DNA from 2 places in the Leifsonia sp. NPDC077715 genome. Region 1 is predicted to be linked to the other one. Evidence: predicted binding sites of a transcription regulator. Region 1 holds the regulator's gene; the other holds the start of a gene.

Evidence for each region. Region 1 encodes LexA, which represses DNA repair genes until DNA is damaged. Its sites were predicted from a motif close to TCGAACANNTGTTCGA; they were not measured.
Region 2: AB0P25_RS16685 (DUF6504 family protein) is a predicted target of LexA. The motif match lies at 3,614-3,629, and genes of this name have one in related genera.

The regions. Positions count from the first base shown of each region.
Region 1 covers NZ_JBFBOG010000001.1:146,921-161,236, forward strand. Annotated here, with positions in the region: gene AB0P25_RS00705 (TM0106 family RecB-like putative nuclease) at 1-1,186, opposite strand, end outside; gene AB0P25_RS00710 (HhH-GPD-type base excision DNA repair protein) at 1,317-1,883, opposite strand; gene AB0P25_RS00715 (hypothetical protein) at 1,888-2,106, opposite strand; gene AB0P25_RS00720 (SseB family protein) at 2,140-3,027, opposite strand; gene priA (bifunctional 1-(5-phosphoribosyl)-5-((5-phosphoribosylamino)methylideneamino)imidazole-4-carboxamide isomerase/phosphoribosylanthranilate isomerase PriA) at 3,011-3,757, opposite strand; gene hisH (imidazole glycerol phosphate synthase subunit HisH) at 3,807-4,448, opposite strand; gene hisB (imidazoleglycerol-phosphate dehydratase HisB) at 4,445-5,047, opposite strand; gene AB0P25_RS00740 (histidinol-phosphate transaminase) at 5,044-6,201, opposite strand; gene AB0P25_RS00745 (LysM peptidoglycan-binding domain-containing protein) at 6,432-6,800, opposite strand; gene lexA (transcriptional repressor LexA) at 7,075-7,755, shown strand; gene AB0P25_RS00755 (metallopeptidase family protein) at 7,784-8,134, opposite strand; gene metE (5-methyltetrahydropteroyltriglutamate--homocysteine S-methyltransferase) at 8,221-10,572, opposite strand; gene AB0P25_RS00765 (methylenetetrahydrofolate reductase) at 10,569-11,531, opposite strand; gene hflX (GTPase HflX) at 11,757-13,292, opposite strand; gene AB0P25_RS00775 (methyltransferase) at 13,358-13,975, shown strand; gene dapF (diaminopimelate epimerase) at 14,013-14,316, opposite strand, start outside.
Region 2 covers NZ_JBFBOG010000003.1:591,383-605,698, reverse strand. Annotated here, with positions in the region: gene AB0P25_RS16705 (cation diffusion facilitator family transporter) at 1-890, shown strand, start outside; gene AB0P25_RS16700 (YafY family protein) at 949-1,950, shown strand; gene AB0P25_RS16695 (VIT1/CCC1 transporter family protein) at 1,961-3,049, shown strand; gene AB0P25_RS16690 (DUF1707 domain-containing protein) at 3,059-3,544, opposite strand; gene AB0P25_RS16685 (DUF6504 family protein) at 3,647-3,937, shown strand; gene AB0P25_RS16680 (DUF3097 domain-containing protein) at 4,004-4,837, shown strand; gene AB0P25_RS16675 (prealbumin-like fold domain-containing protein) at 4,956-7,508, shown strand; gene AB0P25_RS16670 (hypothetical protein) at 7,642-8,334, shown strand; gene AB0P25_RS16665 (DNA polymerase Y family protein) at 8,335-9,900, shown strand; gene AB0P25_RS16660 (error-prone DNA polymerase) at 9,900-13,289, shown strand; gene AB0P25_RS16655 (AMP nucleosidase) at 13,313-14,143, opposite strand; gene AB0P25_RS16650 (VIT family protein) at 14,189-14,316, opposite strand, start outside.

The DNA of each region.
Region 1 (14,316 bases):
GCGACAGCAGATGGGTCTGCTCGTACGCCGCGTAGTGGTAGATGTGCATGCCCGGGTGCTGACGCCGCCGGTCGCGCACGAACGACAGGAACGCCTCCAGAGCCACACGCTCGGCGGCGAAGTCGTGGGCCCAGAAGGCGGTGAACCGCTCCTCCTGGTCGACCAGGCCGAACAGATAGTCGAGGTTCCAGCGCTCGCCCGCACCCTCCGTGTAGAGCGGGTCGCCCTCGAAGTCGAAGAAGATGTCTCCGGGATCGGGATGCGGCAGCACCGCGAGCACGGGGGCGTTGAACACCCGGACCGGCGGCGGTGACCCGGGCTCCGCCTGCAGCTGCAGACGCGCCTGCTCCCGCAGCCCGTCGAGTGTGCCCTCGGGGATGCCGTCGACCGGCCCGCTGGACGCCGCCAGCGCGTCGATGGTCCCGAGCCCGGCCGCGAGCAGGTGCTCGCGCTGCGTCACCCGCATGCCGGCGACCAGCAGCACGTCCCGAGTCGCCTGCACCTCGGCGTCGCAGGTGTCGCAACGGCCGTCGACCGTGAACCGCGGATCGCCCCACTCCACAGGGCCGGTGTCGGCCACGTGCTCCGCGATGATGCTGAGGAGCCGAGCGCGCCGCTTGCGGTACACCGGCTCGATGTCGGTGAGCGAGTGCTCGCTGACCGACCCGTCGCCGAGCAGGAGCTCGACCGTGTCGTCGACCTCCACCCCCATCCGCCGCAGTTGCTCGGCGTAGGCGGCGAGCTGCAGCAGCGCGGTCACCCGTGCGCTGCGGGCGAGCTTCGAGTCCTGCACCCGGTAGCGCCCGTCGGGCAGGCGCACGACGAAGTCGGCGAAGCCGACGAAGGCGCCGTCGAAGAAGGTCGCCTGGAACACCACCTCGGCGCCGCCGGCGAACGCCTCCGACGTCAGCCGCACGGCCTCGGCGAGCGAATCGGCCGTCAGCTGCGGCGGCCGCTCGATCTCGACGACTCCGGCCCCGTACCGCTCCCGGTACCGCTGGAGGATGCGGTGCTCCTGCTCGTCGCCCATGCGCGACGATCGCACGTACATCGGGTCTTCGATCTCTTCGGTCTTCTCGAGGCGGCCGAGCTTGACGTCGACCGTCCGCAGGAACGCGAACTCGCACTTGGACGCCTCGGTGAGGTCGCTGGCGCTCGTGACGATGACCCCGTCCAGCAGGAACACGGCGACCTCCTCTCGTCCGGCTGATCGACCCGGTACACCGAGGCTATCGGGGACCTCCGACACGGCGGCGACCTCCGGGGAACCGGTGGACAACGTCCGCGACCGCCCACCTGTGGACGGATTAGGCGGCTCACTTCGCCTTGGCGGCGGCCTTCATCGCGCGCTTGTGCTCGCGCACCTTCGTCAGCGAGTCGGCGTCGACGATGTCGGCGACCGAGCGGTACCCCGGAGTCCCGTAGTCGCCCGCGGCCTTCTCCCATCCCGGAGCCGCGAGGCCCTTCTGCTTGCCGAGCAGCGCCAGGAAGATCTTCGCCTTCTGCTCGCCGAAGCCCGGCAGCGCCTTCAGCCGGCGCAGCACCTCCGCGCCGTCCGGATCGCCCTGCGTCCAGATCGCCGCGGTGTCGCCGCCCCACTCGGAGACGATGGCGGAGGCGAGCGCCTGCACGCGTCCGGCCATGGAACCGGGGAACCGGTGGACCGCCGGCGGCTGCTTCATGACCGCGGCGAGCTCGTCCGGGTCCATCGCGGCGATGCTCTGCGGATCGAGCGCGCCGAGCCGGTCCCGCAGCTTGGCGGGCCCGCTGAACGCGGTCTCCATCGGGATCTGCTGGTCGAGCAGCATCCCGGTCAGCAGGGCGAAGGGGGACTCATCGAGCAGGGCGTCCGCGGCGGCGTCGCCCGTGATGGAGAGTGGCATGCCCTCAGCCTGCCACCAGCAGCAGGACGCCCGCCACCGCGGACAGCAACGCGAGAAGGAGGGCGACGCCGAGAAGCACAGCGTGCACCACGAGGAACGGCGTCGCCCGGCCCGCCGCGTCCCGCGCCCGCTGATCGTTCCGCACCCGGGCGAAGAACCGCGGCCAGGCGAAGACGTTGAAGACGGCGTTGAGGAACAGCACGATGGCGGCGAAGACGGTCATGATGCCTCCAGCCTAGGCGGGTGCCAGGCCGCGTCAGTCCTGGGACGCCGCGAGCTGCACGCGGAGCGAGTCCACGCGGGTGGCGATCACGTCGTCGGCGGCCCAGCGCTGCGCGAGGCGGGCGAGGATGGCGTCCAGCTCCTCCCGCGTCAGCCCGGCGGCGAGGGCGAGGCGCACGACCAGCTCCTCGCCAGCGAGCCGGCTCTGCGGGTCGCCCGAGAGCAGCGCGATGTCGTGCACGCCGAGCTCGGACGCGATGGAGGCACGGAACGCCTCGCCGACCGCGGGATCCCGGTCGCTGGGCAGCCACGGCGTCCCCTGGGCGACGGCCCACACGGCGGGCCGACGGAGCACGAACTCGGTCTCGGAGGTCGGATCGAGCACGATGAGCTCCGTCCCCTCCGAGGCCGCGGCCAGCGCGGCGCGGCGTCCGTCCGCCGGCACCGGTCGGGCGGCGGGGTTCCAGGCCGTCATCGCGGTCACCGAGCTGAAGACGGGCTGCACGGTGCGGCCGTCGGGCCCGGCGACGGTGACGATCGACAGCTCCTGCGTCTTATCCACGCGGAGACCGGCGTCGCTCTCACCCTCGTCGCCCAGCTCGGCCACGAGCGGGATGAGCAGGCGCGAGGAGCGCAGCGCGTCCACGACCGCCTCGGCGCCCACCTCGCCCGCGCGGAACCCGGCCAGGGCGCCGAGCAGCACCGGCGGGGCGGATCCGTCGTCGTCGCCGAACGGGTTGTCGTCGAACTCCCGACCCTCCCACGGCTGGCCGGCGGAGTCGGCGAGGGAGGCGGCGAAGCCCGCGAGCCGGGCCGCGCCCTCCTCGGACGGACCGGTGCGCGCCGGGCGGCCGTCGTCCGGGCCGCCGACGGGCGCGCCGTCCGAGCCCGTGCCGGCTCCGGCGTCAGCGTCCCGCGACATCCAGCGCCTCGGGCAGCGTGAACGCGCCCGCGTAGAGCGCTTTGCCGACGATCGCGCCCTCGAGGCCCAGCGGGACGAGCTCGCGCAGCGCGGCGATGTCGTCGAGGTTCGAGATGCCTCCGGAGGCGACCACGGGACGCTCGGTGCGGTCGAGCACCTGGCGCAGGAGGTCGAGGTTGGGGCCGCGGAGCGTGCCGTCCTTGGTGACGTCGGTGACGACGTACCGCGCGCAGCCGGCGTCCTCCAGACGGTCCAGCACCTCCCACAGGTCGCCACCCTCGCGCGTCCAGCCGCGGGCCGCGAGCGTCGTGCCGCGCACGTCCAGGCCCACCGCGATCGCCTCGCCGTACTGGCTGATCGCGTGCGCGGCCCACTCCGGGTTCTCCAGGGCGGCGGTGCCGAGGTTGACGCGGGAGGCACCTGCCTCGAGCGCCTGCTCCAGCGACTCGTCGTCGCGGATGCCGCCGGACAGCTCGATGCTGACGCCCTTCACCTGGTGGATGACACGCTTCAGGAGGGAGCGGTTCTCTCCGCGGCCGAACGCGGCGTCGAGGTCGACCAGGTGGATCCACTCGGCGCCCGCTTCGGCCCACTCGGCGGCCGCGTCCACCGGGTCGCCGTAGCTGGTCTCGCTGCCGGCCTCGCCCTGCGTGAGGCGAACCGCCTTGCCGTCGGCGACGTCCACAGCGGGAAGGAGGACGAGTCGGGGCGTGGTGAGAAAGTCGGTCATCGTTTCCTTACGTTCTTCCGCGGCGCGGACGGATGGTTCGTGCGGTCGGCTAGAGCGAGCGGACCCAGTTGCGGAGCAGCCGGATGCCGGCCTGCCCCGACTTCTCGGGGTGGAACTGCGTCGCGCTCAGCGGGCCGTTCTCGACCGCCGCGACGAAGGGCGTGCCGTGGTCAGCCCAGGTCACCTTCGGCGTGGGGAACGGGGCCTCGGGGTGCAGCGTCCAGTCCTGCGCGGCGTACGAGTGGACGAAGTAGAAGCGCTCGTCCTGCAGTCCGTCGAACAGCACCGAGTCCTCGGGTGCGCGGACGGTGTTCCAGCCCATGTGCGGGACGACATCGGCCTTCAGGAGGTCGACCGTGCCCGGCCACTCCCCCAGCCCCTCGGTCTCGAGGCCGTTCTCGACGCCGCGGTCGAACATGATCTGCATGCCCACGCAGATCCCGAGCACCGGGCGGCCTCCCGCCAGGCGGCGGTCGATGACCTCGTCGCCGTGGGATGCGCGCAGCGCCTCCGCGACCGCGGTGAACGCGCCGACGCCCGGCACCAGGAGGCCGTCGGCCTGCTGGGCGCGCCTGCGGTTGCCGGTCAGCTCGACCGCGGCTCCCGCGGCTTCGAGCGCCTTCACGGCCGAGTGGACGTTGCCCGTGCCGTAGTCGAAGACGACGACGTCCGGCTTGCGCTCGTCGCTCACAGCGCCCCCTTCGTGGACGGGATGCCGGTGATCAGCGGGTCGAGCGCCTTCGCCTGGCGGAACGCGCGCGCGAACGCCTTGAACTCGGCCTCGGCGATGTGGTGCGGGTCACGGCCGCCGACCACGGTGATGTGCGTGGTGATGGCGGCGTTGAAGGAGATCGCCTCGAACACGTGCCGCACCATCGAGCCGGTGAAGTGGCCGCCGATGAGGTGCAGCTCGAAGCCCACGGGCTCACCGGTGTGCACGAGGTACGGACGCCCGGAGATGTCGACGACGGCCTGCACCAGCGCCTCGTCCAACGGCACCAGTGCGTCGCCGTACCGTGAGATGCCGGCTTTGTCACCGAGAGCCTGACGGATCGCCTGGCCGAGGACGATGCCGATGTCCTCCACCGTGTGGTGGACGTCGATGTCGGTGTCGCCGGTCGCGCGGATGCGCAGATCGGTGAGCGAGTGCTTGGCGAACGCGGTGAGCAGGTGGTCGTAGAAGGGGACGCTCGTCTGGATGTCGGACGTGCCGGTGCCGTCGAGGTCGAGGGTGAGCTCGATGCTCGACTCGCTCGTCTCGCGGGTGACCGTGGCGGCGCGGTTCGTCATAGGTCCGAGTCTATCGGGGCGGGCTCCGTGCGCTCCGGGGCATCGTCCACTGTGGATAACTCGTCCGCCGCCGTCGCCGGGCGCCCGAGGGCGGCCAGCGCCTCCAGGAACGCGGTCGTCTCCTGCTCGGTGCCGGCGGTCACGCGCAGGTGGTGCGGGATGCCGACATCGCGCACCAGGATCCCCTGCTCGGCCAGTGCCTCGAACGTCGCGTGCGGGTCGGCGACGCCGCCGAACAGCACGAAGTTGCTGCCGCTGCGGTGGGGCGTGTAGCCGAGGGCGGCGAGCTCCGTGACGAGCCGATCGCGTTGCAGGCGGATCTCGCCGACGGTGGCCAGCATCTCGTCGGAGTGAGCGAGCGCGCCGAGCGCGGCAGCCTGCGTGATCGCCGACAGGTGGTACGGCAGGCGGACGAGCCGGAGGGCGTCGTTCACCGCGGGGTCGGCGGCGAGGTACCCGACGCGGGCGCCGGCGAAGGCGAACGCCTTGCTCATCGTGCGCGAGATCAGGAGACGCGGGCGGCCGGACAGCAGGGTCAGGGCCGAGGGCGTGCCGTCCGGCAGGAACTCGGCGTACGCCTCGTCCACGACGACGATGCCGCGCGCGGCGTCGTACGCCGCCTCGACCGTCGCGAGGTCGAGCGGCGTGCCGGTCGGGTTGTTGGGCGAGCAGAGGATCACGATGTCGGGATCCAGCGTCCGGATCTGCTCGGCGGCGGTCTCGGGCGAGAGCTCGTAGTCCGCATCCCGCGTGCCCGCGACATACGCGGTGCCGGTGCCCGCGGCGAGCAGCGGATACATCGAGTACGTCGGCGCGAAACCGAGCAGCGTGCGCCCAGGGCCGCCGAACGCCTGCAGGATGTGCTGCAGCACCTCGTTCGAGCCGTTCGCCGCCCAGATCTCGTCAGCGGTCAGGTCGTGGCCGAGGTAGCGCGCGAACGCCTCGCGGAGCTCGGTGAACTCCCGGTCGGGGTAGCGGTTCACGCCGCCGACGGCCGCGGCGACCCGCGCGACGATGTCGGACGCCACATCCTCGGGAATGGGATGCGTGTTCTCGTTCACGTTCAGCGCGACGGGCACCGGACGCTGCGGCGCGCCGTACGGTGAACGACCGCGGAGGTCGTCTCGGATCGGCAGCTCGGAGAGGGAGGTCACCCTTCAATCGTAGTCAGCGCTACACGACCGCTCCGCCGGATGACGGCGTGCGACGGACGGTGTACGAACGACGTGCCGGACTTGCCCACAACGTCTCGAAGGAGCCGCTACGCCCGCGCGAAACGGAGGTCTTAGCGGCCCGACGCGCCGCTGGCGGCGAGAAACGGAGGACACCTGTGGTCCCCCGGGCCCGGGATTCCTCCCTTTCGGCAACGCTCCCCGGCGAGGACCTACTTGGCGTACTTGGCCGGAACCGCGAGCTGCTGGCCCGGGGTGACGACGGCCGAGTCGAGGCCGTTGAGGGAGACGATGTCGGCGATCACGTCGCGCGGGTCGGCGTTGGGGGCGACGCGCTCGGCGACCGACCAGAGGGAGTCGCCGGAGGCGACGGTGACGTACTGGAAGGTGACGTGCGTCTGCTCGCCGGTGGCGACGGCGCCGCCGCCGTTGAGGGCGAAGACCAGTGCGCCGACGACCAGCGGCAGCGCGACGAGCGCGGACAGCACAGCGCGACCGCGGCGCGTGAGGCGCAGACGGACGCGCGCGCCCTCGGGAAGCGGCGGCACCGCCCGAAGGGTGGTGGGAACCGACTCGCTCATCAGTACTGCACTCATGGCCGTGACCTCCTCAGAATCGCGGGTGCGAAGCTGTGTTCCGAATGTATCTTCGAATGTCTGAATCCGCAAGGGGCCGTTCGAAGCGGCACGGACAGGAGAAATCGCCGATGAAGTTCGCGACACACTCGAACACATGTTTGTCTTCCCTCCTGGACGCGGATACAGTTTCGACTGTCTGAGGACATCAGATCAGGAACCACCGACATTCCTGCCGGAGAGCACCCGGCGGACGGCCCCAGGCCCAGAGAGGACGCCCGTGTCGAACGAGAACCAGGCCCGCGGAGGCACCCGCCGACGCAAGAACCTGAGCGACAAGCAGCTGGCCATCCTCGACGTGATCCAGAAGTCGGTGAACCAGCGCGGCTATCCGCCGAGCATGCGCGAGATCGGCGACGCGGTCGGCCTCTCCTCCCTCTCGTCGGTGACCCACCAGCTCAACCAGCTCGAGCTGAGCGGCTACCTGCGCCGCGACCCGAACCGCCCGCGCGCGCTCGAGATCCTGATCGACCTGCCCAGCGCGTCCGGCGACACCCCTGACTACGAGAACCAGACGCCCGTCGGCGATGCGGCGATGGTGCCGCTGGTCGGCCGTATCGCGGCCGGAATCCCGATCACCGCCGAGCAGCAGGTCGACGAGGTCTTCCCCCTCCCCCGCCAGCTGGTCGGCAACGGCGAGCTCTTCATGCTCAAAGTGGTCGGCGAGTCGATGATCGACGCGGCCATCTGCGACGGCGACTGGGTGGTCGTGCGGGCACAGAACACGGCCGAGAACGGCGACATCGTCGCGGCGATGCTCGACGAGGAGGCGACGGTCAAGGTGTTCCGGCAGCGCGACGGCCACACCTGGCTGCTGCCGCGGAACTCCAACTTCGAGCCGATCCTCGGCGACTTCGCGACGGTGCTCGGCAAGGTCGTCGCGGTCCTCCGCGCCGTCTGATGCGTACCGCCCGCGGCCGGCTCGGCGGTCACGCCCAGCCGAGCTCCTTCAGCCGGGCGTCGTCCAGCCCGAAGTAGTGCCCGATCTCGTGGACGACCGTGACGCGCACGCGCGCCCGCAGCTCCTCCAGCGACGACGCGGAGGCCTCGAGGTTGTTCCGGTACAGCGTGATGCGGTCGGGCAGCTCCCCGAATCCGTACACCGACCGCCGGGTCAGCGGCCGCCCGCTGTAGAGCCCGAACAATCGCGGTCGCGCGCCCGGCGGCTGGTCCTCGATGAGGATGGCGACGTTCTCGAGCGGGCCGACCATGTCGTCAGGGAGGGAGTCGAGGATGTCCCCCACCATCCGCTCGAACTCCTCATCGGGGATGCGCACCATGCGCTCATCCTGCCCGACGCCGAAGCGCCCCGGGGCGGTGTCCGCGGACAGCGGACGCCCCGAGGCGCTTCATCGCGATCAGACGATCAGGCGGTCACGGCCGCCTTCTCGCGCACTCCTCGCGTCGCCTCGATGATGTTGCGGAGCGACGCGACCGTCTCGTCGTACCCACGGGTCTTGAGCCCGCAGTCCGGGTTCACCCAGAGCTGACGGCCCGGGATGGCGCTGAGCGCCGTCTCGAGCAGTTCGGTGACCTCGGCGACCGACGGCACGCGCGGCGAGTGGATGTCGTAGACACCCGGGCCGATCCCGTGCTCGAAGCCGGAGCGCTGGATGTCGTGCACGACCTCCATGCGGCTGCGCGCGGCCTCGATGCTGGTCACGTCGGCGTCCAGATTGCGGATCGCGTCGATCACCACGCCGAACTCCGAATAGCAGAGGTGCGTGTGGATCTGCGTCTCGTCGGCGACGCCCGAGGTGGCGAGGCGGAAGGAGCCGACCGACCACTCCAGGTAGTCGTCCTGGTCGCGCTTCTTGAGCGGCAGCAGCTCGCGCAGCGCCGGCTCGTCGACCTGCACGACGCGGATGCCCGCCTGCTCCAGGTCGGCGATCTCGTCGCGGAGGGCGAGGGCGACCTGGCGGGCCGTCTCTCCGAGCGGCTGGTCGTCGCGGACGAACGACCACGCCAGGATGGTCACCGGGCCGGTCAGCATGCCCTTGACCGGCTTGGACGTCAGGCTCTGCGTGTACGACGACCAGTCGACCGTGATCGGCGCGGGCCGCGACACGTCGCCCCACAGGATGGACGGACGCGTGCACCGCGACCCGTACGACTGCACCCAGCCGTTCTGGGTGACCGCGAAGCCGTCCAGGTTCTCGGCGAAGTACTGCACCATGTCGTTGCGCTCCGGCTCGCCGTGCACGATGACATCGATCCCGATCTCCTCCTGGAGGTCGACGACGCGCTTGATCTCGTCGCGCATCCGGCCCAGGTACTCCGCCTCGCTGATCAGGCCCTTCGCGAGCTGGGCGCGTGAGCGGCGGATGTCGGCGGTCTGCGGGAAGGAGCCGATCGTGGTGGTCGGCAGGAACGGCAGGCCCAGGGCCTCCTCCTGCGCCGCCTGGCGTGCGTCGTAGTCGCCGCGGCGGAAGTCGGCGCGGGTCAGCGCCGCCTCGCGCTCGCGCACGGCCGGGACGCGCACCCCGGGCGCCGAGGCCCGGTCGGCGAGCGCCGCGGTGGCCGCGGTCAGCTCCTCCTGGATGGCCTCGTGGCCATCCACGATCCCGCGGGCGAGGACGGCGACCTGCGCGACCTTCTGGTCGGCGAAGGCGAGCCAGGTCTTGAGGCGCACGTCCAGCTCGGGCTCGTCGTCCACATCGTGCGGCACGTGCAGCAGCGAGGTGGAGGTCGACACCGTCACGGACGGGCTGAGCGACAGGAGCTCGGTGAGCGTCCCGAACGCCGCCTCCAGGTCGCCGCGCCAGATGTTGTGGCCGTCGATCACGCCGCCGACGACGGTCTTGGCGGCGAGCGCCGCCGCCGTCGACGCGTCGAGGCCGGTCGGCACCGTGCCGCGGACGAGGTCGAGCGAGATCGCCTCGACGGGCGTGGCCACCAGCGGCGCGAGCGCGTCGTCCAGGCTGCCGTACGGCGCCGCGACGAAGATCGCCGGCCGGTCGGTCGCGCCGGCGAGGTCGTCGTAGGCCGTGCGGACGGCGTCGAGCACCGCATCCCGCGGTTCGTCGATGCTCTCGCTGACGAGCGCCGGCTCGTCCAGCTGCACCCAGGGCGCACCCGCGGCGGCGAGCCGCGAGAGCAGCTGGCGGTACACCGGCAGGAGGTCGCCCAGGCGCGACAGCGGACGGAAGCCCTCGGGGGCGTCGTCGCTCGCCTTGCTGAGCAGCAGGAAGGTGACCGGACCGACGACCACCGGTCGCGTCACGAAGCCCGCCTCGCGGGCCTCCTCGAACTCGCGCACGATGCGGTCGGACGCGAGACGGAAGTCCGTCTCCGGCCCGATCTCCGGCACCAGGTAGTGGTAGTTGGAGTCGAACCACTTGGTCATCTCCAGCGGCGGGTTCTCCCCCTCGCCGCGGGCGATGGTGAAGTAGCCTGCGAGGTCCACGGAGCCGTCCGCGCCGGCGAGCCCGGCGAACCGCGATGGGATGGCGCCGACGGTGACCGCCGCATCCAGCACCTGGTCGTAGTAGCTGAAGCTCTCCGGGATGGACGCGTCGGTGCGGCCGAGGCCGAGGGACGCAAGGCGCTCGCGGGTGGCCGAGCGCAGGTCGGCGGCCGTGGCCTCCAGCTCGTCCGCGGTGATGCTGCCGGCCCAGAACGCCTCGACGGCCTTCTTGAGCTCGCGGCGGCGGCCGATGCGCGGGTAGCCGATGATCGTGCCCGCGGGAAAGGCGGGGCGCGCGGTGGTGTCGGTCATGCTGGTTCCTTCTGGGTGGTGGGGCGGTCGGCGTCACCGGTCGGCAGGGCGCCGATCCGGTCCAGCACGGAGAGCACGGCCTCGTGCTGGTTGAACGTGTAGAGGTGGATGCCGGGGGCGCCGCCGTCGAGCAGGCGCTGCGCGAGGCGGGCCGCCCACGCGACGCCGATCTCGCGGCGGCCCTCGTCGGTCGGCTCGACCTCGAGCTCGATGGCGAGGTCGCTGGGGAGGTCTTCGCCGCTCAGCTCCAGCATCCGCTTGAGGCGGGCGGGGCTGGTGACGGGCATGATCCCGGGCAGGATGGGGAACGCGACACCGGCCTCCGCCGCGCGCTGCGCGAAGTGCAAGTAGTCCTCGGCGTGGAAGAACAGCTGGGTGATGCCGAGGTTCGCGCCGGCCGCCTGCTTGGCGAGCAGGGCGTCGATGTCCTGCGAGACGGAGCGCGACGACGGGTGCCCGTTCGGGAATGCGGCGACCGCGATCTGCACGTGCTCGCGGTGCTCGAGCAGGGCACGAGCGTGCAGTCCGGGGACCGGCAGCTCGCCGTACGGCACGCGCTCGGCCTGCACCCGGTGGATGAGCTGCACCAGTTCGGCGGTTGTCCGGATGTCGCCGATCGGGTCGACGCCCTCGGGGAGGTCGGCAGGCGGGTCGCCGCGCACGGCGAGGAACCGGCGCACCCCGGCATCCAGGAACTCCCGGATCAGCCGGTTCGCCTCCTCGTGCGACGAGCCGACGCAGGTGAGGTGGGCCATCGGGCTGACGTCGGTGTGCTGCAGGATGTAGCGCAGCACGTCGAGGGAAGCGGTGCGCGACGATCCGCCGGCGCCGAAGGTCACCGAGATGAAGTCGGGGCGCACGGCCGCGAGGCGGTCGATCGTTCCCGGGAGCGCAGCCGCCGCGCGCTCGTTGCGCGGCGGGTACAGCTCGAAGGAGTACCGGGGCTCGGTACAGCTCATGGATCGGTTCCTCGGATGGTCGGACAGCGGCACGGGATACCCGCACCGCGCGAGTGCGCGGTGGCGGTTTTCACGGGCGGGTGCCGGGCTCGGCTGTCGCACCACGTCAGCGGTCGCCCGCTTCGGTTGAGAGGCAATCTAGCAACGCAGAAGGCCGGACGGAATCGCCCGTGTCATGCTTCGACACAGTCGATCCCGTCCGGCCTCCGGATCGGTCCGCTCCCGTTACGCGGTCGCGGCCACCTCGAACGGCTCGAATGCCGCGTGGTACTCGGGCATGATCCGCGCGGTGACGCGCGTGCCCTCCTCCACGTACTCGGTCGAGATCACCCGGCCGCGCTCGTGCAGGGCCGAGATGAGGTCGCCGCGGTCGTACGGCACCACGAGCTCCACCTCCAGCGACGGGTCCGGCAGCAGTCGCGCGATGGCGGCGAGCACTTCGTCGACACCCTCGCCCGTGCGGGCGGAGGCGAAGATGGCGCCCGGCTCCAGGCCGCGCAGCACCAGGCGCTCGTCCTCGGGGATCAGGTCGGCCTTGTTGAAGACCACGATCTCCGGGATGTCGCGCGCACCGACCTCGCCGATGACGTCGCGGACCGTCGCCAGCTGCGACGCCGGGTCGGGGTGCGAGCCGTCGACCACGTGCAGGATGACGTCGGAGTCGGCGACCTCCTCCAGCGTCGACCGGAACGCCTCCACCAGCTGGTGCGGCAGGTTGCGCACGAACCCGACCGTGTCGGCGAGCGTGTACAGGCGCCCGTCGGCGGTCACGGAACGGCGGACCGTCGCATCCAGCGTCGCGAACAGCGCGTTCTCGACCAGCACGCCGGCCTTGGTCACGCGGTTCAGGAGGCTGGACTTGCCCGCGTTGGTGTAGCCGGCGATGGCCACCGACGGCACCGAGTTGCGGTTGCGGTTCGCGCGCTTCGCCTCGCGGGCCGGCTTGAAGCCGGCGATCTGCTTGCGCAGCCGCGCCATGCGGGTGTGGATGCGGCGGCGGTCGAGCTCGATCTTCGTCTCACCCGGACCGCGCGAGCCCATACCGGCGCCCGCGCCGCCCACCTGGCCACCGGCCTGGCGGGACATCGACTCACCCCAGCCGCGCAGGCGCGGGAGCAGGTACTCGAGCTGCGCGAGCTCGACCTGCGCCTTGCCCTCGCGGCTCTTGGCGTGCTGGCTGAAGATGTCGAGGATCACGGCCGTGCGGTCGATCACCTTCACCTTCACCACGTCCTCCAGCGCACGACGCTGGCTCGGCGCCAGCTCGGTGTCGGCGATCACGGTGTCGGCGCCGAGCGCGGCCACGATCCCGGCCAGCTCCTCCGCCTTGCCGCGTCCGAGGTAGGTGCTCGGGTCCGGATGCGGACGGCGCTGCAGCAGGCCGTCGAGGACGGCCGCTCCGGCGGTCTCGGCCAGGGCGGCGAGCTCGCGCATCGAGTTCTCGGCGTCCTGCAGGGAGCCCTGCGAGTACACGCCGATCAGCACGACGTTCTCGAGCCGCAGCTGCCGGTACTCGACCTCGGTGACGTCCTGCAGCTCGGTCGACAGCCCGGAGACGCGGCGGAGTGCCGCGCGCTCCTCGCGGTCGAACTGCTCGCCGTCGTGGAGGCCGCCGTCGGCCCTCTCGGCCTGCAGCGCCTGCGCGCGATCCGCGCTGCCCGCTCCGAAAAGCGTCACGGAGGCGCGGTTGTTCTCGGTCGCGAGCACGCGGGCGACGACGTCGTCTTCGGCGTGGTCGCGGATGTTCGTCTTATCAGTCATTCATTCCCCTGATCCGGGATAAACCCTAGTTCGTCTTGTTCGCGTCTGTCCTGTACCGTCTGCTTATGGCCAGCGGAGATCACTACTTTTCCCCGGCGCCGGAAAGCGAACTGAACCTGCGGCCGTTCACCGCGCGCCTGGCCGGACGGACCTACGAGCTCGTGACGGCCAACGGCATCTTCAGCCCCGAGCGCGTCGATATGGGCACGAGAGTGCTGCTGGACCATGTCCCCGCAGCGCCGCCCGGCGGTCAGTTCCTCGACCTCGGGAGCGGCTGGGGGCCGCTGGCTCTCACACTTGCTCTCGAATCCCCTCATGCGACGGTGTGGGCCGTCGACGTCAACAACCGAGCGCTGGATGTGGTCCGCCGGAATGCGGACAAGCTCGGCCTCACCAATGTAAACCCGGTGACCCCGGATAATGTTCCCGATGACGTGATGTTCACGACGATCTGGTCCAATCCGCCGATCCGCGTGGGCAAGAACGAGCTGCACGCCATCCTGGAGCGCTGGCTCCCCCGGCTGGAGCCGGGTTCGGACGCGTGGCTGGTCGTGCAGCGCAACCTCGGCAGCGACTCGCTGCACCGGTGGATCCAGGCGACCTTCCCCGACCTGACGACGACGCGGGCGGCGACGTCGAAGGGCTACCGGGTGCTGCGGGCGCGGTCGCACGCGTCGGCGTAGGCTGACCCGCCTACGTCGGGCTGCGGTCGCGAAGCGGTCAGGCCAGCTCGAGCGTCCCGGTGTAGACCAGCTCGGCGGGGCCGGAGAGGCCGACGTGCTCGCCGTCCTCCGTCGCGAACATGCGGACGCCGACCGTGCCGCCGGGCACGTCGACGCGCCACTGGTTCGGAGCGCCCTCGCCCGCCCAGTAGCGGACGGCGAGGGCCGCAGCGGCCGCGCCGGTGCCGCACGACAGGGTCTCGCCGCTGCCGCGCTCGTGCACGCGCATCCGGATGCGGCCGACGCCGTCCTGGATCAGCGGCTCGCGCGGCACGACGAACTCGACGTTCGCTCCGTGCTCG
Region 2 (14,316 bases), on a different contig from region 1:
TCCTCGTCGCCATCGCGAAGACCGTCGCCGCCGTGATCACCGGCTCCGCGTCGCTCGTCGCCGAGGCGGCGCACTCCTGGGCGGACGCGGGCAACGAGATCTTCCTGATCCAGGCGGAGCGGGCCGCCGCGAGGCCCCGGGACGACTCCCATCCCGGCGGGTACGGCCGCGACGCGTACGTGTGGAGCCTGTTCGCCGCCGTCGGGCTGTTCACCGCGGGCGCCGTCGTGTCGATCATGCACGGCGTCTCGGCGCTCTCCGCCGAAGAGGAGGACACGGACTACCTCATCGGCTACATCGTGCTGGCCGCGGCCTTCGTCTTCGAGGGCATCTCGTTCATCCAGTCGTACCGGCAGGCGCACGCCAAGGCGTCGGATGCGGGCACCAACACGTTCGAGCACGTCCTCCGCACCTCGAACCCGACGCTGCGTGCCGTCTTCGCGGAGGATTCGGCGGCGCTGGTCGGCCTCGTGATCGCGTTCCTCGGCCTGCTGCTGCACGAGCTGACCGGCAACCCCTTCTGGGATGCGCTGGGCTCCATCCTGGTCGGTGTCCTGCTGGCGATCGTCGCCTTCGTCCTCATCGAGCGCAACCGGCGGTTCCTCGTCGGCCAGCCCGGGTCCGACCGTGCCTGGGAGGCCGCTCTCACCGCCCTCCTCGAGCATCCCGAGGTCGAGAAGGTCACCTACCTCCACCTCGAGTACGTGGGGCCGGAGCGGTTCTACCTGGTGGCCGCGATCGACCTGCGCGGGAACGACCGCGAAGCCGACGTCGCGGTCGACCTGCGGGACGTCGAGGCGGCGCTGGAGGAGTCGCCGTGGATCACCGAGGCGGTGCTGACGCTGTCGCGTCCGGGCGCGGCGGCGCTGGTACCGGCGTCCGTGCCCTGACGCCGGTATTGCGGCCATAGCGGTCAGGACTCGACCGCATTCCCGGCACAATGGATCCATGGCAAGCACCGGATCCCGAGCACTCCAGCTCCTGTCGCTCCTGCAGAACCACCGCTACTGGCCCGGCCACGAGCTCGCGGACCGCCTCGGCATCTCCCCGCGGACACTCCGCCGCGACGTCGAGCGCCTGCGCGACCTCGGCTACCCGGTCGACGCCACGCGCGGGGTCGCGGGCGGCTACCAGCTGGCCGCCGGCGCCTCCCTCCCTCCTTTGGTGGTCGACGACGACGAAGCCGTGGCGCTCGCGGTCGGCCTGCGCACCGCCGCCCAGAGCGGCATCGCCGGCGTCGACGAGGCCTCGGTCCGCGCCCTCGCCAAAGTCGTGCAGGTGATGCCGCCGCGACTGCGCAGACGGGTCGACGCCCTCCGCATGACCACCCTCACGACGGCGCTCGGCCCGGGACCCACGGCGGATGCGGGGATCCTGACCGTGCTCGCCCAGGCCTGCCGGGACGAGGAGCGGATCGACTTCGCCTACGTCGCACGCGACGGCCAGGCCTCCACCCGCACCGTGGAGCCCCATCGCCTGGTCTCCATCGAACGCCGCTGGTACCTCGTCGCCTACGACCTCACCCGGTTCGACTGGCGCAGCTTCCGGCTCGACCGCATCGCGGACCCCAAGCCCACCGGACACCGCTTCCGGCCGCGTGCACTCCCGGCGGAGGATGCGGCCGAGTACGTGCGCGCGTCGCTGCACACGGCCATCGAACCGCTCATCGTCGAGGCGGTGATCGAGGCCTCGCACGACCGTGTGGTCGACGTGCTCGGCCGCTGGGCGACGGTCGAGGACAACGGCGACGGCACGTGCGCCGTCCGGATCACCGCCGACAGCGCCGAGTGGGCGCTCTTCGGGCTGGCGGCGGTGGATGCGCCCTTCCGGATCTCCGGACCGGAAGAGGCCGTGGTGGCCGCGGCCGACTGGGGCGAGCGCTTCACGCGGTCGGCCGCCGAGCTGGGAATCGACGGCTCCGCCGAAGTCCAGCTCCCGGAACCTCGGTAGACTGGATGCGATGACGATCGCAGCCCGCACCCCGAGCCCCGCCGACATCAAGAGGTGGCGACGCTACCTCGCCGACGAGCGTGCAGAGGCCGCGGTCTACCGCGATCTCGCCAGTCGCCGCGAGGGCGAGGAGCGCGAGATCCTTCTTGCCCTGGCCGAGGCGGAGCGCCGCCACGAACAGCACTGGATCGACCTCCTCGGCGAGCAGGCGGGCAAGCCCCTGCGCGGAGACGTCCGTACGCGGCTGCTCGGCTGGCTCGCCCGCCGCTTCGGCTCCGTCTTCGTGCTCGCGCTGGCCCAGCGGGCCGAGGCCCGCTCCCCGTACTCCGACGACAGCGACGCCACACCGCAGATGGCCGCCGACGAGCAGGTGCACGAGGAGGTCGTGCGCGCGCTCGCAGCCCGCGGCAGGCAGCGGCTCTCCGGCACCTTCCGCGCGGCGGTCTTCGGCGCGAACGACGGCCTGGTCAGCAACCTGGCGCTGGTCCTCGGCATCAGCGCGAGCGGCGTCCCCACCCACGTTGTCCTCCTCACCGGCATCTCCGGCCTGCTCGCCGGTGCGCTCTCGATGGGCGCTGGCGAGTACGTCTCGGTGCGCTCGCAGCGCGAACTCCTCGAGGCGACGACACCCAACCCGGCAACCGGCTCCGCGCTCCCCCACCTTGACGTGGATGCGAACGAGCTCACCCTGGTCTACCGCGCCCGCGGCATGTCCGCCGAAGAGGCGGAGGCGCACGCGCGGGACGTGCTCTCCAGCCTCCAGGCGGTGACGTCGCCCATCCCGATCCAGCCGACGAACGGCGACGACGAGCACGAGGCGATCGGCACCGGCTGGAGCGCGGCGCTCTCGAGCTTCTGCTTCTTCGCGTCGGGCGCCCTCATCCCGATCCTGCCGTTCCTGTTCGGGCTCACGGGCACGGTCGCGATCATCGTCTCGGCGCTGCTCGTCGGCATCGTGCTGCTCGGCACGGGCGCCGTCGTCGGCCTCCTGTCCGGGGCGTCCCCGCTGAAGCGCGCGATCCGCCAGCTGTTGATCGGCTACGGCGCGGCCGGGGCCACGTACCTCCTGGGGCTGCTGTTCGGCGCGACCGTCGGCTGATGCGCCGCCCTAGCGGCGGCGGCCGGTGTCCGTCCCGTAAGTGATCGCTCCCACGAGCGGGATGAGCAGGAACCAGAGCCAGCTGTACTGGTAGCCCCACACCATCCCGGTGACGAAGAACAGGATGATCGACACGAACGGGATGATGGAGACCGCGAGCAGCCCCCAGCGGCCGGCGGGCTCCCGTCCGGCGCCTCCGTTCCCGCCCCACGCGTGCGCGTCCGGCTGTGCCGGGTACGCCTGCTGCGCGGGGGAGGTCGCTTGCGGCTGAGCCGGGGTGTGCGGGTCGAGCTGGAGGCCTCCGGGCAGGTCGGCGAACAGCGGACCCAGGTCGCCGCGGGTGACGGCCGATCGAGCCGCAGCCGTGCGGGCCTCGACCTCCTCGGCGGTCAGCCGCCCCTGCGCGGCCTCGGACTGCAGCGCCGCGACCGCCCGCTCCCGCTCGTCGTTGCTGAGGCGGAGGGATGCGCTCGAGGGATCGGTGAAGTCGGCCATAGAGGTCAGTATGGCAGTGCGGCGCGACGCAAGGGGTGCGATGTCGGCGGGTCGCGGCTACACTCGGATTCGAACATATGTTCGATGGATGAGGTGAGCTGCATGACCGAGATCGACGAGGCGGTCGCCGTGTGGACGACCGACGACGGGGTGCCGACGAGGCTCGTCTGGCGGGCGACGCGGTACCGGGTCTCCGACACGCCGACGGTCTGGGCAGAGGTGTGCGCCTGGTGGCGGCCGTTCGGCGGCAACCTGTACGCCGTGGGAAGCCTCCCGCGTGAGATCGGGGGCTGGCGCTTCCAGGGCACCAGCGAAGACGGTTCTGCGTTGGTGTTCGACGTGCGGCACGACGCGGCCGATCGGTCGTGGCGGCTGGTGCGGGTCTTCGACTGAGGGTGTGGTCGCTCTCCGCGTGGCACCCTCGCGGCGCGCATCCGTTCGCATAGCCTCCATCGGGTGATGGACGACCGCTACGGATCCGATGTGCTGGCCGGCGACTGGAGGAACGCAGGGCGCAAGCCCGTCCCGACCGTCGAAGCGGTGCGCGATCTGGTGATCGAGGAGGCCGCGACCGGGTTCTGCGGGGCCGTCACGCGACTCGAGGCGCAGACCGTCGAGCTGGAGGACTACTTCGGCAAGAAGCGGGTGTTCCCGCTGAGCGGATCCTTCTTGATCGACGGCGAGCCCGTGCGCCTGGTCGCGCCCTCGAAGGCCCCCGCGGGCCGCACCCGCACCGCCTCCGGCTCGTTCAGCGTCGGCGAGCAGAAGGCCCGGGTGGCGCGCGCGAGCCGCATCTTCGTCGAGGGACGGCACGACGCCGAACTCGTCGAGCGTGTCTGGGGCGACGACCTGCGCATCGAAGGCGTGGTGGTGGAGTACCTGGAGGGCGTGGACGACCTGGACGCCATCGTGAAGGAGTTCCGACCCGACCGCGGGCGGCGCATCGGGGTGCTGGTCGACCACCTGGTGCCGAACTCGAAGGAGTCCCGGATCGCCGAGCAGGTCGCCCGCGGACCGTACGGGCAGCATGTCCTCGTGGTCGGACACCCCTATGTCGACATCTGGCAGGCGGTCAAACCGGCGCGTGTCGGGTTGAAGGCCTGGCCGGCGATCCCCCGATCGGTGCCCTGGAAGCACGGGATCTGCGCCGCGCTCGGCCTCCCGCACGAGACGCAGGCCGACATCGCACGGGCGTGGAAGCGCATCCTCGGCCAGGTGCGGACATACTCCGACCTCGAGTCGGAGCTGCTCGGCAGGGTCGAGCAGCTGATCGACTTCGTCACCGAGGCGTGAACGCACGGCAATGACCTCATTGGCTCCCCGCGGCCGTCAGACACCGCTCTCCCGCCTCGTCTAGAAGGGTGGAGGCGATCGCCTCCTCACCGACTTCAGACGACGGGAGGCTTCGGCGATGCGCAACGGATGGTTCCCCGGTGTCGCGGCGGGGGTGCTGCTCGCGTCCTCCATCGTGCCTCCGTCGTCGGTGCACGCGGCCACCACCGCGTTCTCCACCGTCCACACCACCGGCTCCGATACCGGGAACGGCTCGCGGGCGGCCTCACCGGGCGCCCCCGGCGGCGCACTCACCGGAACAGCGGCACCGGGCGACACGGTGAATTGGGTGGTGTCCTACCAGAACGAGACCGGGAAAGACGCTTCGGTCGACCTCACCGACGGGCTGGCCTCCGCCGGCGCCTATGTGGCCGGCTCTCTCGTTCTCCCCCCGGATCGCAGCGGTGGTGCCGGCAGCGTGGTGCCGCAGTACAAGACGACCGGCGCGTGGACGACCGGCACGCCGCCCGCGGGAAGCACCCCCACCGGCATCGGGTACCGGGCAACCCTCATGCCGTCGGGAACTGAGCAGCGGTCGCCGAGCTTCCCGACACCGCCGTCCGTCGGCGCGCTCGCCCTCACCGGCGGCGACGGCTACAGCGTGCTGGAGCACGACCGCCTGATCTACACGATCTTCCACCATCGCACCGGCCCCGTGGTCTTCTGCACACGGCTCGACGGCGGCGTCTGCCCGGGGTGGCCGGCCGGAGGCACCGTGCAGTACTGGTCGGCGACCATCGGAGCCGCCATCGGAACCGGGCCGTCGTTCCCGGGGAGGACGGCGATCCAGGGTGGGACCTGGCTCGTCGGCGACCGCCTGTATTGGCTGGCCGCTCCCACCGACAGCTCGAGCAACGGAATGGCCTGTCTCGACCTCGCGGTCACCCCGCCCGTCAGTTGCGGCTACACCGCCCTCACAGCCCAGTCGAACAACAACAACAGCTGGTCGGCGCAGATCGGAGGCACGGGATTGCCGGCAGCCGACGGCAACCGGTATTTCGCGGCGGTGAGCGGAAGCAAGGCCGTCCTCCTCTGCCTCACCCCGACGAACACGTCGTGCACGGGAGCGACCTTCTACGTCTCCGGGGTCACCAACGAGTTCTCGTACACCTCCGCCGCCTTCGGCGACTACGTCTTCGCCAGCCTCGGGCAGAACAACTTCAGCACGTGGCAGACCTTCTGCTTCGACACCAAGACGGGGACGCTCTGCTCCGGAGCCTGGCCCCGGGACTCGTCCGCCGGCGGCTCGATCGTGGGTGTCGGCACGCCGTTCGCGCCCCTGCTCTCGACCACCGGCGTGCTGACGGGTGTCTGCACCATCGTCAACGGCCCGAACTCGTCCTCGAACTGCTGGAACCTGAGCGGCACGGCGGTGGGCAACGCGTATTCGGGCACCTCGGCCCAGTACATCGCCGGGGGCAATGGCACGGGAGACGTGCTCGTCCGCGGCACGAAGGTATACCTCTCCAACGGCAACCAGGTCATGTGCCGCGACTTCGCGGCCTGGTCGGGCTCCGGCGCGGTCCCCGCGTGCTCGGGGTTCGCCAACGTCGGCAACACCATCAACTACACGGTCCGCGAGGTCCCCGGGATCGCGGCGGACTGCCTGGTGGCCACCGGCGACACGGGGCAGATCCGGTTCTTCGACGCCGTGACCGGCGGCACCTGCACCGCCACATCGACCGTCGACCTCCGGGTGGATCCCACGGCGAGCTACTGCGGCAGCGGGGCGACGTCGTTCGCGGCATGGAAGCTGCTGACGGTCGCCGGACTCACGGCGGGCACGTACCGGAATGTGACGGTGACGGTGAAGGACCGGAGTGGAGCGACCGTCAGCGGCTTCAACGACGTGGTCGTTCCCGCGGCGGGTTTGGACCTCTCCTCGATCGCGTCCTCCGTGAGCTCCATCACGGCGTCCGTCCGGGTCAACGGGGTGACGACGCCGTCAGGGGTGACCGCCGGCGCGGTGCGGATCGCCTGGCAGGGGGCACCGCCCGAGATGTGCTTCCAGACGACGGTGCCGACCACGCAGTGCGACGCCGCGGCCGCGACGATCACGAATGCCGCGACGGCGGTGACGAGCTATGCGGGTTCGACGGACTCCCCGGGCAACACGACCGGGCCCGCGTCGTTCTCGATCGCGCCGACGGCCGCACAATGCACACTGCCCGAGCTCGTCTGGCGGAAGGTCGATGAGACGGCCGCGCGCAACATCCTCGCCGGGGCCGAATGGGCGCTCAGCAGGGTGGACGGGTCGGGCGCGCCGACCGGAACTCCGCTGAAGGTGGCCGACTGCGTTGCGGCGTCCGCCGCCGCCTGCGCCGGGGCCGACCTCGATCCCCTGGGCGGCGCGTTCCGGGTGGCGGACCTCGGCGTGGGCTCCTACCGGCTGACGGAGACGCAGGCGCCGGTGGGCTACCGGATCGATCCGACGCCGATCCCCGTGACCATCGCCGTTGCGTCGACCACGGTCACCCTCCCCGACGTGGTGAACCGGCAGCTGCCGGTCCCGCTCCTCCCGCTGACCGGTGGTCTGGGGGCCGATCACCTGCAGCTGGCCGGTGGCGGCGCGCTGGTCCTCGCGGCCGGGTTCGCCGTCTGGCAGCTGATCCGACGTCGCCGAGCGGCGTGATCGGCGCACGCTCGCGGAGCGGTGTCGGCGGCTCGGCGTAGGGTTCGTGCGCGGCCTCCGTTCCCACCGCAGTTCTCCACAAGAGCAGCAGATTCCGTTTGCACTATTCGAACATACGTTCGAAAATAGAAGGGTGTCACTCGCAGCCCAGCACCTCAGCGAACCGGTCGTCGACCGGGCGCAGGTGCACGAGCTGCAGACCCGCATCCGGCAGATGCAGGCCACCAAGCTCGAGAGCCGCACGCTGCAGACGCATCCCGCGCTCTCCGCACTGCTTCCCGGCGGAGCGCTCAAGGCGGGGGCGGCGTACTCGGTCCACGGGTCGACCACCCTGCTGATGGCCATGCTGGCCGGCCCGAGTGCCGCCGGCGCCTGGTGCGGGGTGGTCGGCATGCCCGACTTCGGCGCCGAGGCGGCCGGTCGGTTCGGCATCGACCTCGAGCGGTTGGTGCTGGTGCCGCATCCCGGCGACGACTGGCTGACCGTGACCGCGGCGGTGGTCGACGTGCTCAGCGTGGTGGTGGTCGCGCCGCCGTCCCGCGCGCGCGACGGCGACGTCGCCCGGCTCACCGCCCGGCTGCGGCAGCGCGAGGCCACCCTCATCGTCGCGGGCGACTGGCCGCAGGTCGAGGCGACGCTCACCGTCGCACGCAGCGGATGGGCCGGCCTCGGCGCGGGCGACGGCTACCTCTCCTCGCGGCGGGTGACGGTGGAATCCGCCCCGCGTGGTGGTTCCGGCCCGCGACGCACCGCCGACCTGTGGCTGCCGGCGGTCGACGAGAGCTTCCGCGTCTCCGCCCCCACGCGACTCGAGGCGGTGAGCTGAATGACCGGCGTGCACGACCCCGCCGTCACCCGCGCCATCGTGCTGTGGTGCCCGGACTGGCCGGTGATCGCCGCGCGGCAGGTGCTCGACCTCGCCGCCGACCTGCCGCTGGCGCTTGTCGACAAGGGCCTGGTGTTCGCCTGCTCCGACGCGGCCCGTGCCGACGGCGTCAAGCGCGGTCTCCGGATGCGCGAGGCGCAGGCCCGCTGCCCGCAGCTGGAGGTCGTCCCCTACGACCCGGTGCAGGATGCGCGCGCGTTCGAGCCCGTGCTCGCCGCGATCGAGGAGATTACCCCCGGAGTCCAGCCGGTGCGTCCCGGCACCTGCGTCCTCCGCGCGCGCGGGCCGGCCCGCTACTACGGCGGAGAAGACGAGGCGGCCGCCGAGCTGCTGCGCTGCCTCGAGGGCCTGGGGCTGCCGGATGCGCGCGTCGGCGTCGCCGACGGTCCGTTCGCCGCGGAGCAGGCCGCCCGCTCGACCGGCCGCGGCCGGGTGCGCATCATCCCGGCGGGCGGCTCCCCCGCGTTCCTGGCGCCGCTGCCGGTGTCCCAGCTGGGCCTCGCCGATCTGACGCCGCTGCTGCGCCGGCTGGGCCTGCACGCCCTCGGCGACATCGCCGCGCTCTCGCGCACCGACATGCGCGAGCGTTTCGGCGAGCGGGGCGAGCACGCCCACACGCTCGCCAGCGGGCTCGACGGCGCCGCCGTGGTGCCCCGCACCCCGCCGACGCAGCTCGAGCGCGCCATCGAGTTCGAGCCTCCCCTCGACCGGGTCGATCAGGTGACCTTCGCCGTCCGCGGCACCGCGGAGCAGTTCATCGCCGGCCTCACCAAAGCCGGGCTGGTGTGCACATCGCTGCGGGTCGAGGTGACCGACGAGTCCGGCCGGGTGAGCGAGCGCACCTGGCTGCATCCCCGGCTGTTCTCGGCGCCCGACGTGGTCGACCGTGTGCGCTGGCAGCTGCAGGGGGCCGGCGCGATCGACTCCGGCCTCTCGTCGCCGATCGCCCGCGTCGTCCTCGAACCCCAGACGGTCGACGACATCGGGCATCACGAAGACGGGCTGTGGGGCGGCGGAGCCGACGAGCGCATCCACCACGGGCTCACCCGTGTGCAGAGCATGCTCGGGCACGAGGCGGTCGTCACGGCCACGATCGCGGGCGGCCGGGCGCCCGCCGAGCGGCAGGTGCTGGTGCCGTGGGGCGACCGGCCGGTGGGCGTCGCCCGCGCCGACCGCCCGTGGCCCGGGTCGCTGCCCGCGCCGGCGCCGTCCACCGTGTTCGAGGTGCCCCGGCCCGTCGCCGTCCTGACCGAAGAGGGCACGACGGTCGAGGTGACCGATCGTGGCGACGTGACGGCTCCGATCGCCCGCTTCTCCCCCACCGGCCGGCCCGCGGATGCACGTCCGGTCGACTCGTGGGCGGGACCCTGGCCGGTGAAGGAGCGGTGGTGGGACGCCTCCCTCGCCCGCGCGCTGCACCGCTTTCAGCTGGTCGACGCCGACGGCACCGCGTGGCTGCTCGCCCTCTCCGGCGAGGCCTGGTTCGCAGAGGCGAGGTACGACTGATGGGATTCGACAACCCGCCCATCCCCTGGGCCGAGTTCGAGCGACGGCTCTCCGGTCGGCGCACGAGCCAGCAGACCGACGAGCGGCCGTCGTCGCGCAAACGGCAGAAGTACGTCCCCCAGCCCATCCCGGAGGAGCCCGCCGAGGGCGCCGTGCCGTACGCCGAGCTGCACGCGCACAGCAATTTCAGCTTCCTCGACGGCGCCTCCTCGCCGGAGGAACTGCTCGAAGAGGCGACGCGCCTGAACCTGCACGCGCTCGCGCTGACCGATCACGACGGCCTGTACGGCGTCGTGCACCTGGCCGAGGCGGCGGAGGCCTACGACCGCGTCAAGACGGTGTTCGGTGCAGAGCTCTCCCTCTCCCTCAGCAAGCCGCAGAACGGCGAGCCCGACCCGGAGGGGAGCCACCTCGTCCTGCTGGCCCGGCGGCAGGAGGGCTACCACCGGCTCGCCGCCGCGATCACCGACGGACAGCTCGCGGGAGACGAGAAGGGGCGCCCGGTGTACCGGCTCGACGAGCTGTCCGATCGTGCGGCCGGCGAGTGGATGGTGCTGACCGGCTGCCGCAAGGGCGACGTGCGCCTCGCCCTGGCCGAGCACGGCGAGCGGGCCGCGGAGCGCGAGGTGGCCCGGCTGGCCGAGCTGTTCGGGCACGACAACGTGCTCGTCGAGTTGATCGACCAGAGCGGCCCGCGCGACTCCACGGACAACGACATCCTGACCAGGATCGCCGGACGCCTCGGCCTGCCGACGGTCGCGACCAACAACGTCCACTACGCCAGCCCGCGGCAGTACCCGCTGGCGACCGCGGTCTCGGCCGTGCGCGCCCGGCGCAGCCTGGACGAGCTCGACGGCTGGCTGCCGGCGGCCGGCGCGGCGCACCTGCGCAGCGGCGCCGAGATGGCGCGCCGTTTCGCCCGCTACCCCGGCGCGGTCGAGCGCACGGTCGGGATCGCCGACGACCTCGCCTTCCGGCTGCGGAGCGCCCGGCCCCGGCTGCCGAAGCAGGAGGTCCCGGAGGGGCACACGCCGATGAGCTGGCTGCGCGAGCTCACCTGGCGCGGCGCCGCCGAGCGCTACCCCGATCTCGACCGCGACCCCGCCAAGCGGGAGCGCATCGAACGCGAGCTCGACGTGATCGAGGCCAAGGACTTCCCCGGCTACTTCCTCATCGTCCACGACATCGTCCGGTTCGCCCGCAGCCGCGGCATCCTCTGCCAGGGCCGGGGCTCCGCGGCGAACTCCGCGGTGGTCTACCTGCTCGGCATCACGGCGGTCGACTCGATCAAGTACGACCTGCCGTTCGAGCGGTTCCTCTCCAGCATGCGCGAGGAGGAGCCCGACATCGACGTCGACTTCGACTCCGACCGGCGGGAGGAGGTCATCCAGTACGTCTACGCGAAGTACGGCCGGCACAACGCCGCCCAGGTCGCCAACGTCATCACCTACCGGCCCAAGAACGCCGTGCGCGACATGGCGAAGGCCCTCGGCTACTCCACCGGTCAGCAGGACGCCTGGAGCAAGCAGATCGACTCCTGGGGCAGCGTGCAGACCAGTGACGACCACGACATCCCGGACGACGTTGTCGGGCTCGCGCAGCAGGTGCTGAAGTTCCCGCGGCACCTCGGCATCCACTCCGGCGGCATGGTGCTGACCGACCGGCCCGTCGGCGAGGTGTGCCCGATCGAGCACGCCCGCATGGAGGGCCGCACGGTGCTGCAGTGGGACAAGGACGACTGCGCCTGGATGGGCCTGGTCAAGTTCGATCTCCTGGGCCTCGGGATGCTGTCGGCACTCGACTACTCGATGCGCACGATCGAGGCGTCGCTCGGTGAGAAGTGGACGCTCGAGACCATCCCGAAAGAAGAGGCGGGCGTGTACGACATGCTCTGCCGGGCCGATTCCATCGGCGTGTTCCAGGTCGAGAGCCGCGCCCAGATCGGCACGCTGCCGCGGCTCCAGCCGCGCCGGTTCTACGACCTCGTGATCGAGATCGCGCTCATCCGCCCCGGCCCCATCCAGGGCGGCGCGGTGCACCCCTACATCCGCCGCAAGCTCGGCAAAGAGGAGGTCACCTACCTGCATCCGGCGCTGGTGCCGGTGCTGGAGCGCACGATGGGGGTCCCGCTGTTCCAGGAGCAGCTGATGCAGATGGCCGTCGCGGTCGGAGACTGCACGGCCGAGGACGCCGATCAGCTGCGCCGCGCGATGGGCTCCAAGCGCGGAGTCGAGAAGATCGACGCCCTCAAGGCCAAGCTCTACGAGGGGATGGCGCACAACGGCATCACGGGCGACGACGCCGACGCCATCTACGGCAAGATCGAGGCGTTCGCGAGCTTCGGCTTCGCCGAGAGCCACGCGATCAGCTTCGCCCTGCTCGTCTACGTCAGCTCGTGGATGAAGCTGCACTACCCCGGCGCGTTCCTCGCCGGGCTGCTGCGGGCCCAGCCGATGGGCTTCTACTCGCCGCGCACGCTCACCGCCGACGCCCGCAGGCACGGCGTCGTGGTGCAGCGGCCGGACATCCAGCGCTCCGGCGTCTTCCCCCTGCTCGAACCGCTCGACGAGACGCGCCCGGGGCCGACCGGATCCGACGCCTGCCTCGACACCGAGCAGCCGCCGATCGACCCCTTCGACCCGCGGGTGCCGCTCGACTTCGCCGCCCACCGCCGCGACGGCGGCCATGCCGTCCGGCTGGGACTTGCGGGCGTCACCTCCATCGGAGAGAAGCTCGCTGAGCACATCGTCGCCGAGCGCGAGGCGTACGGCCCGTACCGCGACCTCTCCGACCTCGCCCGCCGGACCGGGCTCAACACCGCCCAGCTCGAGGCGCTCGCCGCGGCCGGAGCGTTCGAGGGTTTCGACCTGAGCCGTCGCCAGGCGATCTGGGAGGCGGGCAACGCCGCGCAGGAGCGTCCCGAGTACCTGGCCGGCACCGCGATCACCGTGCAGCCGCCGCTGCTGCCCCTGCTCTCCCCTGCCGAGCAGCTGGCCAGCGACCTCTGGTCGACCGGCATCTCGACGGACGACCATCCCATCCGGTTCCTGCGCCCGGCGCTCTCCGCGCGAGGCGTCTACCCGGCCGACACGCTGATCCACGGCGAGTCGGGCCGCCGCATCGAGGTCGGCGGCGTGGTCACCCACCGGCAGCGGCCGGCGACGGCGGCCGGGGTCACCTTCCTCAACATCGAGGATGAGACCGGGATGGTCAACGTCATCTGCCCGGTCGGCGTCTGGAACCGCTACCGCCGGGTGGCGAGGCAGGCACCGGCGATGATCGTCCGCGGCATCCTGGAGCGCAGCGAGGAAGGCGTCGTCAACATCGTCGCCGACAAGCTCGAAGCGCTCGACACCGGCATCCGCACGGTCTCGCGGGACTTCCGGTGAAGAGCGACGTCCGGCGCCGAGCGCTACTCGTCGAAGCGCAGATGCCGCACGCTGCGGCCGTTGCGGCGAACCAGCCGCAGCGCCTCCACCCCGATCCGGATGTGCCGCTCGACGTAGTCGCGGGTGACCCCGGCGTCGCTCTCGGACGTTTTCACGCCCTCGGGCGTCATCGGCTGGTCCGACACCAGCAGCAGCGCGCCGCTCGGGATGCGGTTGGCGAACCCGGCGGCGAACACCGTCGCCGTCTCCATGTCAACCGCCATGCAGCGCGTCCGGCGCAGGTAGTCCTTGAACGTGTCGTCGTGCTCCCACACACGCCGGTTGGTCGTGTAGACGGTACCGGTCCAGTAGTCCTGTTTGAAGTCACGGATCGTCGACGACACGGCACGCTGCAGCTGGAACGCCGGCAGCGCGGGCACCTCGGGAGGCAGGTAGTCGTTCGACGTGCCCTCTCCCCGGATCGCCGCGATCGGCAGAACCAGGTCGCCGACCCGGCTCTTCGGCTTGATCCCGCCGCACTTGCCGAGGAAGAGCGCCGCCTTGGGGCACACCGCCGACAGCAGGTCCATCACCGTCGCCGCGTTCGGGCTGCCCATGCCGAAGTCGATCATCGTGATGCCGTCCGCGGTCGCGTTGGGCATCGACCGGTCGAGTCCGCGCACGTCCGTCTCGTACCACTCGGCGAAGCGCTGCACGTAGTCGGCGAAGTTCGTCAGCAGGATGTACTCGCCGAACTCCTCGACGGGAGTCCCGGTGTAGCGCGGCAGCCAGTCGTGGACGATCCCCGCCTTGTCGCGCATCGCGTGCTCGGAGGGAGCGGGCGTCGTGTCGATCGTGTTCTCCGCATCCACCACGGCCGGGACTCTCCTCTCGGGCGCCGATGCGCCGTTGCTCGTACGCTACCCGGCGACGGACGTTCCGAGGAGCGACCCCACCAGGAACGTCGCCGCGAGGGCCAGCGCGCCGCCGACGACCACGCGGATCATGGCGCGCCCACGGGAGCTGCCGCCGATCCACGCGGCGATGT